Regions from separate parts of the Arthrobacter sp. 2MCAF14 genome, predicted to be linked through region 1. Evidence: riboswitches for the same ligand, from Rfam matches in the RefSeq annotation. Region 1 holds a riboswitch; the other holds the start of a gene.
The links. A riboswitch is a leader RNA that binds a small molecule or an ion and turns the genes downstream of it on or off. The one in region 1 is predicted to bind S-adenosylmethionine.
Positions count from the first base shown of each region.

Region 2: it holds a riboswitch for S-adenosylmethionine, as region 1 does, so the genes downstream of both, AB4074_RS21610 (DUF1737 domain-containing protein) here and metX (homoserine O-acetyltransferase MetX) in region 1, are expected to answer to the same signal.

Region 1 covers NZ_JBFRHB010000028.1:19,954-25,782, forward strand. Annotated here, with positions in the region: gene AB4074_RS17640 (DMT family transporter) at 1-957, opposite strand, end outside; gene AB4074_RS17645 (RNA-binding S4 domain-containing protein) at 991-1,221, shown strand; gene AB4074_RS17650 (alpha/beta hydrolase) at 1,293-1,946, opposite strand; gene AB4074_RS17655 (SGNH/GDSL hydrolase family protein) at 2,016-2,858, shown strand; gene AB4074_RS17660 (hypothetical protein) at 2,926-3,369, shown strand; gene metX (homoserine O-acetyltransferase MetX) at 3,371-4,492, opposite strand; SAM riboswitch class IV at 4,506-4,621, opposite strand; gene AB4074_RS17670 (bifunctional o-acetylhomoserine/o-acetylserine sulfhydrylase) at 4,782-5,829, opposite strand, start outside.
Region 2 covers NZ_JBFRHB010000045.1:2,618-8,446, forward strand. Annotated here, with positions in the region: gene AB4074_RS21600 (O-succinylhomoserine sulfhydrylase) at 1-190, opposite strand, end outside; gene AB4074_RS21605 (rhodanese-like domain-containing protein) at 191-601, opposite strand; gene AB4074_RS21610 (DUF1737 domain-containing protein) at 598-855, opposite strand; SAM riboswitch class IV at 866-978, opposite strand; gene AB4074_RS21615 (hypothetical protein) at 1,049-1,408, opposite strand; gene AB4074_RS21620 (Lrp/AsnC family transcriptional regulator) at 1,464-1,895, shown strand; gene AB4074_RS21625 (ornithine cyclodeaminase) at 2,058-3,089, shown strand; gene AB4074_RS21630 (hypothetical protein) at 3,683-4,252, opposite strand; gene AB4074_RS21635 (SLC13 family permease) at 4,362-5,558, opposite strand; gene AB4074_RS21640 (DinB family protein) at 5,680-5,829, shown strand, end outside.

The DNA of each region.
Region 1 (5,829 bases):
CAAGGTGGCGACGATGATGGCGAACAGGGTCAGCAACGTGCCAAGGATCGTGGGCAAGGCGACCACGGTTCCGGGAGCCGGCAGGACCAGGTCAAGCGCGAGCGATCCGAGCAGCTGCCCCGCAATCATTCCCAGCCCCGTGACCAGGACACCGAGGCTGCGGACCAACAAGGCAGCCAGGCCGATAAAGACGCAGCCCATCGGCCCGCCCAAGTAATACCACCATTCGGAGGGCAGGGCGTGGCCAGGACCAATCAAGGACACTTTGATGAGCCAAGCGATCCAGAGGATGACTGTTCCGGCCACGAAATTCACCAGCGTGGCGGCGATAGGGCTGCCGTAGTGCACGGTCGCGGTGCCGTTCATCGCCTGCTGGAAACTCATGAGGCAACCCGCCACGACCGGCAACAGGATCGGCAGCAGCAAGGACCCGACGTCGGCGGCTGCCCCGAGGCGCGGCGAGACGGCCCAGACGACGGCGGCGATCGTCAGGACGCTGCCGAGGATGCGGACCCCGGTGATCGAGCGTTTGCCGCCGGGACCGATGCCGAGCCGGTCCACGAGCAGTCCGCTCAGGGTCTGGCCAGTGACCGCGGCGACCGTAAACAAGGCCACGCCAAGCAAGCCGACTGTGAACGATTGGGCAAACACGAACAGGGCGCCGATACCGCCCGCCAGGACATAGAACCGCGGAAAACTGCGCTCCTTGAGGGCAGGCAGGATCCTTCGCAGCGCGGCGCGGCCTTTCGGCAGCGCCAGTCCGATCGCGGCGATCAGTACCAGCCCGGTGGTGAAACTCACGACGGCGGCCGCGATGCCGTCGTCGAGCGTTGCTCCCAGGGCGCCGTTGATCCGGCCCTGAAGCGGGATCACGAGCCCGGTGGCCACGGCGAGGAGCAGTCCGGTGAGCAAAGGGCGGGAGGTACTTCGGGAGGCTGGGCGGGACGACTGCGGCATTTTCACCACCTTACTTCAGGCATCATTGCTTGTATGAGCAACCCGGAAATCGAAGAAATCCCCATCCGCGACGACATGATCCGCCTTGGTCAGCTCCTGAAGCTCGCCAACCTGGTGGAGGACGGCGTGGAAGCCACGGAACTCATCAAGAACGGCCTGGTCAAAGTCAACGGCGAGATCGACGATCGACGCGGCCGCCAACTCCATGTAGGCGACACCGTGACCGTCAACGGACAGACGGTGCGGATCACTGCCGCTTCCTAGTTCGGCAACGCGGGGTCACTTACGGCCCATGACGTGCCTCGTAACGGGCCGTAAGTGACCCCGCGTTGCGTTCAGACGGACGCGAGGACCTTGTGCTCCAGGAATTCGCCCACGTGCCCGATTTCCTGCTGGTTGATGCCGTGCCACATACCTGCGTAGAGCACCTTGGTGAGGTCCGTGTGCTTTCGCACCCACCCCATCGTGTATTCGATCTTGTCCGGGGTGATGACAGGATCCTGCTGATCCCGGCCCCAGAAGAGCGGCACGGAACCGTCCAGTTCGGCGTCGCGGAATGCGGGGTCGGCATCGGCGTCGACGGCGAAGCCCGAAAGCCCGACGACGGCGGCAAAGTCCGCCGGGCGCTGCCGGAGCAGCGAGGTGGCCATGGCCATGCCCATGGAAAAACCGAGGAGCGTCACCGAGCTGTGGTTGGACTTGAACGAGTCCAGCCAGGAAAACACGTACTCCGCGGCGTCCTTGACGGCGTCGAGCGAGTAGTCGATGGACGCCGTGAGCGGGAACCACGTGAAGCCCGGGCCAGTGGCGATCGGTGCGCGGAGCGAAGCGACGACGAAGTCCTGGGGCAACAGCCCGGCAAGGCTAAAAAGGTCTTGCTCGTTGGATCCGTAGCCGTGCAACAGGACCAACAACGGCTTTCCAGCCCGTTCTTCCTCTTCGTGGGACCACAAAACGACCGGGGCGGGAAAGGCAGCAGCTTGACTCATGGGACTATTCTTGCAGTTACCCATGAGTAACAAGCTACGGGCGCGTAGCGTTGCAGCAAGAGGCAGGATATGAACGTGAGTGACGCTGATTCCACGGTGGAGGCAAAGCCGGACGAGCGGATTCATCCGTGGACGCGCTACATGGCATTGGGTGATTCCTTTACCGAAGGCATCGGCGACCCGGAACCCAACAATCCAGGGGGACATCGCGGCTGGGCCGACCGCGTAGCCGAGGAACTGAGCCGGGGACATCGGGATTTCGCCTACGCGAACCTGGCCATCCGCGGGCGGCTGCTCCAGCAGATCCTCGACGAACAACTTGGCCCGTGCATGGACCTCAAGCCGGACCTCGTGAGCATCTCCGCAGGCGGCAACGACCTCATCCGTCCCGGTGGCGATCCCGACACCCTGGCCGAGAAACTCGATGCCGCCGTACAGACCCTGGGCTCCGAAGGCGCCACCGTGGTTCTCTTCAATGGCCCGGACACCGTGTCATCAGTACTCGGCCGGATCCGCGGCAAGATGGCCATCTACAACGAAAACCTCCGCACGGTGGCCGCCCGCCACGATGCCGTGATCGCCGATATGTGGTCCCTGCGCCAACTCTCCAACTCCCAGATGTGGGATGAAGACCGCCTGCATTTCTCTCCGCTCGGCCACCACACCATCGCCGCGATGGTCCTCGACTCACTCAATGTGCCGCACAACCTCGAGCCGCTGTTCCCCAAGCCGCTCCCCCAGCGCAGTTGGCGCGAAGCCCGCTCGGGCGACCTCGTATGGGCCCGCGAGTATTTTGTCCCGTGGGTCATTCGCAGGATCCGGCATCGCTCCTCCGGTGACGGAATCCTGCCGAAACGCCCGACGCCGGGACCCGTCTTCGGTCCTGCGGACACCTTGCTGCCCCGGAGTTGAGCGGGAACCACAGGGCGGGTCACAGGGAGCGGGGCTAAGCTGGTGAAAGACCTAGGAGGCCTCCACCGTGAACAATTTGATCTTCTGGATCATCGTCTGCTCTTGGCTGATTCCGATGGGGATCCGCATGTACAACCGATCGCGCCAACGCAGGCTCCGGGACTTCCCTCCGCAGAATTACCCCGGTCAGCCCTATCCTCCACAGAACTACCCCGTCCCTCCGCAGAATTACCCCGGGCAGCCCTATCCCCCACAGAACTACCCCGTCGGATACCCGGAGCAACCCCCGGTAATCTTCCCGGCTGAGCCGCAACCCCCGGGGGCGACGCCCGTACCGCAGGCCGCTCCGCCGTCGTCGGCTGCTCCGCAAATGAACAGCGCGCCCCAGCCGAACAGCGCGCCCCAAGGCTACCGGGCACGGAAACTGGCCGAACTGGACCAGGAGTACAGCGACGGGAAAATCGCCATGGAGGATTACATGAAGCTCCGCCAGGAGATCATGAACGGCTGATTCAGCCGAAGAAAGATTCGCGCAGCTGGGGACCGAGCTGGCCGATCTCGGTGAGGAAACCGTCGTGCCCGATCGGCGCCTCGATCACGTGAACGGGGACCCCTCCGGGCAAGGCTTTGGCGAGCTCGTGGGATTGTTCCGGGAAGTAGAGCCGGTCCGAGTCCACCGAGGCAACGAAGAACTTCGCCGTTGCCACGGACAGCGCATCCTCCAATGAGCCCCGGCCGCGGGTGATGTCGTGGCTCATGAGGGCCTCGGTGATGGCGATGTAACTGTTGGCGTCGAAGCGCTGGACCAGCTTGCTTCCCTGGTGGTCGAGGTAGCTCTCCACTTGGTAGCGGCCCCGGTCCCCCAACGCGGCAGCCTGGAGGGGTGCCTCGCCGCCTTGGGCGTTCCGGCCGAAGCGGAAGTCCAGTTCATCCGCCGAACGATAGGTGATGTGGGCGATCCGCCGGGCAAGGGCCAGCCCTGCCTCGGGCGCGGCCTTGCCATAGTAGTCGCCGCCGTTGAAGTCGGCGTCCTGCCGGATGGCGAGAGTCTGGGCCTGCGCGAACGCGATCTGTTCGGCAGTGCTGTACGCCCCGATCGAAATCACGGCGCATCGCTTGACGCGGTCCGGATAGCTGACGGCCCATTCCAGTGCGCGTGCACCGCCCATGGACCCGCCCACGACCGTGTGCCAGCTGTGGATCCCCAAAGCGTCGGCAAGCCGGGCTTCGGCCACGGTGCTGTCCCGCAGGGTCACGAGCGGGAAGCGGGAGCCCCACGGCCTGCCGTCAGGAGCGGTCGACGACGGCCCGGTGCTGCCGTAGCAGCCTCCCACGATGTTGACGGAGACCACGAAGTAGCGATCCGTGTCGATGGTGGCGCCCGGACCAACGAGTTTCTCCCACCAGCCTTCTTCGTCGCTCTCGCCACGGGCCACATGGGTGCTGCCCGTCAGGGCGTGTTCCACCAGGACAGCGTTGGAAGCGTCGGCGTTGAGCCGCCCCCATGTTTCGTAAGCAAGAACGACCTCCGGCAGGAAACCTCCGGCCTCCAGTTCGAGCCCGCCCACGGAAACATATTTGAGGGTTCCGTCTTGGGTACCGGAAAGGGGTATGGCTGTTGCAGCAATTGTCATTCGTTGACACCTCACATCGCGCTTGCCCGCCGCCAACACAGCGAAGGGCCAGGTCTTCACCCGGGGCACCCCGCCGCGATTGGAGGGTTGCCGGCCAGCAAGCCGGGGCTGTCGCTGGCACTCATGACCTATAGGAAGAGTCTAGGAAAACCGGACCCCTTCTGACGAAGATTATGACACCTTTGTGACACTTGACCGTGTTTTGTTCACGAAGCAGTGACCAAGGAGGCCAGCCGGCGAAGATTCATGCTGCGTCGCCCGCCGGCCTCCTGCGCCATCCGGAGCGGTACTAGCTGCCCTTCGCCGCCCGGAATCCTGACTCGAGGTCGGCGAGGATGTCGTCGATGTGCTCGATCCCGACGGACAGCCGCACCAGGCCCGGGGTCACTCCGGCCACGGCCTGCTGTTCGGGGGTCAGCTGGCTGTGTGTCGTGGACGCGGGGTGGATGACCAAGGATCGGACGTCCCCGATGTTTGCCACGTGCGAATGCAGTTCCAGGGCGTCCACGAAGCGTTTGCCGGCGTCGATCCCGCCGCGGATGGTGAAGGACACCACCGCGCCGGTGCCGCGGGGTCCGTACTTCCGCCCGCGTTCGAACCACGGACTGGAAGGCAGCCCCGCGTACGCTACCGATTCGACGTCGTCGCGCCCTTCGAGCCACTGCGCCACTTTGGTGGCGTTCTCCACGTGGCGTTCCACCCGCAGGCTGAGGGTTTCGATTCCTTGGGAGATCAGGAAAGCGTTGAACGGGGAAACTGCCGAGCCGAGGTCCCGCAGGAGCTGGACCCGGGCCTTGAGGATGTAGGAGAGGTTCGCGCCGAGGGCACCGTCCTTGCCGAGGTCGCGGGCATAGACCAGGCCGTTGTAGCTGGGGTCCGGAGTGTTGAAGTTGGGGAACCGCCCGGGGTCCTTGCCGAAATCGAAGTTGCCCGAGTCCACAATGACGCCGGCAATGGCGGATCCGTGCCCTCCCAGGTACTTGGTGGCCGAATGCACCACGATGTCCGCGCCCCACTCGATCGGCCGGATCAAGTAGGGCGTGGCGAGGGTGTTGTCCACAACAAGCGGGACTCCGGCTTCGTGCGCGATGCGGGAGACGCCCTCGATGTCCAAAACGTCCTGGCGGGGGTTGGAGACGACTTCGGCGAAGAACAGCTTGGTGTTCGGCCGCACGGCGTCGCGCCAGTGGTCGAGGTTGTCCGGGTCCTCGACGAAGGTGACTAAGATTCCGAATTTCTTCAGCGTGTGCGCTAGCAGGTTGTACGTGCCACCGTAGAGGCTCGGGCTGGCGACCAGGTGGTCGCCCGCCTCGGCGACGTTGAGGATGGCGAACGTT
Region 2 (5,829 bases), on a different contig from region 1:
CGTAACGGGAGTAGACGAAGCGCTCGTCCTCGCCCGTGAATGCGCGCTCTGCGGCTGCGGCGGACTCATAGACGAAGCCGGAGTTCAGGAAGACGGCCTCGGACGTTTCTTGGAAGTTGGTGCGGTCAAGACCGCCGCGGACTGCCTGGGTGTCAGGGCTCCAGCCGGCGGCGTCAGGATTGAAAGTCACTTAGATGTTCCCCAGGTTCGTCGGAAGTCCACGGTTTTTCCAGCCGTTCACGGTTCGCTCGCCGTAGCGGTCCGGTTCGCCCTCGAAGCCCTCCAGGACGTTGTAGGCGGTGTAGCCGGCCTGTGTTGCTGCGATCGCGGCGGCGATGGAACGCTGTCCGGAGCGGCAGAGGAAGACCAGTTCGGTACCATTTGCCTCCGGAGCCTGCTGCGTCAGCTCTTCGATGAAACGGGTGTTGGGGATGCCGCCGGCCAAGTTCCACTGGATGAACAAGGGATCGTTCTCCGTGGCCTTTGTGTCAGGGATCCCGATGTGTGCCCACTCGCCTTCGGTGCGGACGTCCACCAGGATGGCGCCTTGTTCCAGCTTGGCCCAGGCATCGTGCGGACTGAGGTCGCCTGCGTAGCTCATGCGTGCCCCTCGCCGTCGAACTCTTCATCAAGCTGGTCTACCGCGTTGGCAACTGCTGCATCTGCGCTCGCGATCGCGGCGGGTAGGACGATGGCCTGGGCCACAATCACGTCCGTGCCATTGAAGGTCGCGGCCGGGCTGCCGTGCAACACGTATCCCTCCGCGAGGGCGGTGGAGATCCGCTCGCAGAAATCCTTCGTGTCAGGGCCCGTGATGAGACGGTACGAGAGTTTTTCTTCGGTGGGTTCAGGCATTGGTGCTCCTCAGTCACGCTTGCAGTTCGAAAGTGTCGATACGCCGAGTAGTCACCTGAGGCACCCCGCCGGAGAGAGGGTTGCCGACCAGCAAGTCAGGGCTTCGCGCTGGTGCTCATTACTCAAGAAGAAAATAACATCCACGACGGCGGCCTGCATCACCGGCCGTCGTCATGTTCCGTAACCGGGGGTCTTAGGCGTCGGTTTCTTTCGGCAACGGGTCCAGGCTTGCCTGGATCCGGGGTGGAATGGCGTCGAACCGCGACGCTACTGCCGTAGGGGAGTGATGAAAAGTGGAACCTTGATGCTTCCGGATTTCCAGCAGCTCGTGTACGGATATCCCGGTGGCGGTGGCGAGTGCATGCAGCGAGAGGCTGTTGTGATGAGCCAAGGCAAAAACCACACCCGACAGGGCTTCGAAACCTTCCGTCTCGTAGATTTCCTTCACCAAGTTGGACATGCCGTTTGCATCATCGATTGATCCCGCTGACGCACCAGTCGCCATGGCCGTCAGCGACCATGCAGCAGAGTCGGGGCTGATGTAGATGCTCATGTCGATACCCTACGGACTCAGGCCCGCTTGGGGAATGGGCGATACGTTTATCTTTATGGCAGCACTCACCGACCTTGACCGTCAGCTCCTCTCCGCTCTGAGGGAGGATGGCAGGGCGTCCGTGGCCAGCCTTGCGCGGAGGCTGGGCGTCGCCAGGGCCACTGTGAATAGCCGGCTCGAGCGTCTAGTTTCCTCGGGAACCATCGTTGGTTTCACTGCGAGGGTGCGCGACGAGGTCGATCCACTTGCCATTCGCGCCATTGCGCTCATTGCCCTGGAGGGAAGATCGGCCGACAAAGTCATTCGCCAACTCAGGGGACTTCCGGAGATTTGGGCACTGCACACCACCAACGGCGGGTGGGATCTTGTGGCCGAGCTGCGCACGGAAAGCCTCAGTGACTTTGACCAGGTGTTGGGCCGGATCCGCGGCATCGAGGGGATCGTCAATAGCGAGACGAGCCTGTTGCTCAGTTCCGTCCTCCGGTAGTCGCCCGCACGACGGACGCCTTTATCCAATGAGCATTATGTAGAGATGCGTTCATCATTTTGTGCAGCCTTTCAATGAAAAGTACGTACTTTGGCAATTGTGGATGCATATCGCCGCTCCGTAGCCTCGTAGCAACAGTGCTTATGAGGGAAAGGAGCGCACATGACGCGCTTTGTCGATGTCCGCAATATGGTTCGTTGGACGGCCGGGCGAGGCCCGGAGACCATCATCTCGGAGATGATTCAATACTTGGAAGACGACTTCCGGCGGTGGGAATCTTTTGACAAGACTCCGCGGGTGGCAAGTCACACGCCATTTGGGGTCATCGAGCTGATGCCCACCAGCGACCAGGAAACATACGGCTTCAAGTATGTAAATGGACACCCTTCGAATCCAGCGCGCGGCTTCCAGACCGTGACAGCTTTCGGTGTCCTGTCCGACGTCCATAACGGTTATCCGACGTTCCTCGCGGAAATGACAGTGCTGACAGCGCTGCGGACGGCGGCTACGTCGGGGATGGTCGCGAAGAAACTCGCTCGCCCCGATGCCCGGATCATGGGGATGATCGGAACCGGAACCCAATCGGAGTTTCAGGCCCTGGCTTTCCGGGTGGCCTTGGGCATTAACACTGTCAGGATCTGGGACACGGATCCGGCTGCGATGGAGAAGTTCGTCCGGAACATGGCTCCCCTCGGCTTCGACATCACCATTGCAGACTCGGCGGCCCACGCAGTGGAGGGCGCCGACGTCATCACCACGTGCACGGCGGACAAGGCCAATGCCACCATCCTGACGGCAGACCAGGTTTCGCCCGGTGTCCACATCAACGCGATCGGTGGCGACTGCCCTGGGAAGACCGAACTCGACGCTGCCATCCTGGGCCTCGGCGATGTCTTTGCGGAATACGATCCCCAGACGCGGATTGAAGGCGAGATCCAACAAATGTCCGCCGAATTTCCCGTCACGGAATTCTGGCAGGTCCTGTGCGGGCGCGCGCTGGGCCGCACCGCCACGGACCAGGTCACGATATTCGATTCCGTGGGCTTCGCGATCGAGGACTTTTCCGCCTTGCGGTACCTGCGCGATGCCGTTGAGGGTTCGGAATTTTTCGAGGAGATCGACCTCGTCGCGAACCCCGATGACCCCAAGGACCTTTTCGGTCTGGTGCGGGCACTTTCTCCCATGGGATCCTGAGAAGCCGAACTGACTCGCAGTCGTTGTCGTTTAGGGGCCGCTAAACGACAACAAATGCGAGTTAGTTGGGGAAGTCTGGTGCGCCGGCCCCAGAACCGGCGCACCAGACGTTTAACAAGCTTGACCGGCGCAACTAGTTAACTACTGAGGGCATGGCGGCACAATAGGGTCGCCATGCTAAATTACGCGGCCCGCTACACTCGGATTCATGGTGGGTCATGGGGGAACCAGAACCGCAGCGCTATTACTGGCAGGGAGGATTCCGGCACGGTGGGCGGCGCCGCTAGCGGGGTTGGAAAGAGTGCAAGGGTCGAGGACGCGGGCTCGTATACTCTGACCGCAGCCTGTGTTGGCGCCTCGGATGTCCACCTTGTCATCGCCCAGGATCCACGGATCGGCCTTGCCCCCAGGATCAGACGATCGATTGCGCTACGTCCTACTCGCGAGTTGTTCAGCTGCAGCCTGGGTCGGTCAATGTCCAGATTCTAGTAATGCGGGCTTATTCAGGTGCTTCCGCCACCTCAACAGGCGGGGGCGTCGCTGCGGTGAGGATCACGGCCGGCGGCTGAAATCCCCCGGCACGTGGGCGACGGTTATGGAATGTCTTCCGGTTCCGCCGAGGGCCCGGGTGGCCGATGCGGCGCGGGCGGGCCGGGGTGCGGGGGGTGGGGTACATGTTTGTGCAGGTGCGGCGGATGCGGACCGCCGTGCGGCGGACGCGGAGGATGCCGGGGCGGGGGTGGCGGGCCCGGTTCCGGCTCGGTCTCCCCAGCCGCGGCCTCAGGCACCGTCCGTCCATCGTCGGCACCGGTTTCCTCCGCGGCACCTTCGTCGGGGGCCTCGGTCACGAGCCCGTAATAGCTGTAGAGTTCCTGTTCCTGCGTCTCCGTGATCGCGCCGCGGTCGCTCTCGATGCGCGGGCCGTTCTTCACTTTGTCCTTGGCGAAAGCCACCCTGATCACTGAATTCTCAAGGCTGGCTCCGGAAAGCGGGGCGAAAGACTCGGACATGCCGAACAGGCCGGTCCGCACGGTGACAAAGACAGGATCCCCGGAATCACCGCTGGTGAAAACCTGCTCCACTGAGCCGATTTTCTCCCCGGCGACGTCAACGACAATCCCTCCGTTGAGGACGATGTCATCGATATCCTGCAGGCTGAGCATGAGGCAGATCCTTCTCGTGTCGGGGTTCCGGCGGTACCGGCCGAGCTGAACTATATTCTGTCCTGATTCTTCGCGCCCGGCGACAGGGGCTGGCACGCGCCGAACGCACTCACTGTCCGGTGACTGCCAGCACCGCTACTGCCGCAAACACGGTCAGAGGAGCAACCATCAGTCCGAAGATCGCGTAGCCCTTCCACGTAATCAGGACGTTCATCCGCATCAGCCGGTCGTGCCACAGCAAGGTTGCCAGGGAGGCCCAAGGCGTGATGATCGGTCCCGCATTGACTCCGATCAGCAACGCCGCCATCCGCACTGGAGTCCCCGCCAGCGGTTCTGCGAGCAGGTACGCAGGCAAATTGTTGAGGACATTGGAGCCGGCGGCGCCCGTCGCGGCGAGCCGAACCAGATCCAGGAAGCCCTGGCCTTGTCCGGCCACCTGGCTCAGCAACACAGAAGCTCCCAGATGCCTGGCGGCCTCCATCACCAGAAAGAGGCCGGAAGCGAACAGCAACAAGGACCAAGGAATCAGGGTCACCTTGAGAACCCGCGGGCGCCGGAACGCGAACACCACGCCCAGCACTACAGCCCCGGCCAGGGCAGGGATCCATACCGGGACTCCGGACACCAATGCGGGCAGCAGCAGCGCCAGAACCACAGCGCTGCACCCGAGCAGGACCCGGTCCGTCGCAGGCCTGGATTCAGCGCCGGCTGGCTGATCAGGCCTGATCCGCCCGACCGGGATCCGTGAATAGCGGTTGCGCAGATCCCGCCGGAAGACGATGGCGATGAACAGCAGCGGTACGACGACGGCCGTAAGGGAGGGCGCCCACATCAGGCCCGCAAACCCGCCAGGAGTAATACCGCCAAGACTGTGCTGCGCCAGAAGGTTCGTCAGGTTGGAAATGGGCAGCAGCAGGCTTGCCGTGTTGGCCAGCCAGACCGTCGTCAGTGCGAAAGGCAGGGCCGGCAGCCCGGCTTGCCGCGTAACGCTGACCACCACCGGGGTCAGCAGCACAGCCGTTGTGTCCAGGGAAAGGAAGACAGTGCTCAGCGTCGCAAAGACCGCGAGGAACAGCCACAAGAGAATGCTGTATCCGCGGCCCCAATAACGGAGCCGGCGGGCAGTCCAAAGGAACACCCCGGCCTCACTGCACAGCTCAGTCACAACCGTCATCGCGACGACGAACAGCAGAATGGGAGCCACTCGATCCACGAGTGCCATGAGATCGGTGAAAGGCAGGGCGCCCGTGGCGATCGCAACGGCACCCGCCAAAAGCAGGACCGCTCCAATGATCGCCAGACGCATGAACGGAGTCTATTCCCCAGCGTGCGATCCTCGGACCAAGGACGGCAATCATCGCCACGCTAAGCTCGGATCACGTCGATACTGACTGAGTCCCTGCCTGACGGAAAACATAGGTGCAACCGTGACGCTTGCCGAGAACATCTTCAACCAGCCCATTCGGATCCAATTCGAGGCATTTATCGACGAGCACCGGCGGGCGCTCAATGAGTGTTTGAACGGGTTGACGGAAGAACAGTCCCGGCGGTCATTGGTGCCGTCCCGGACCACCTTG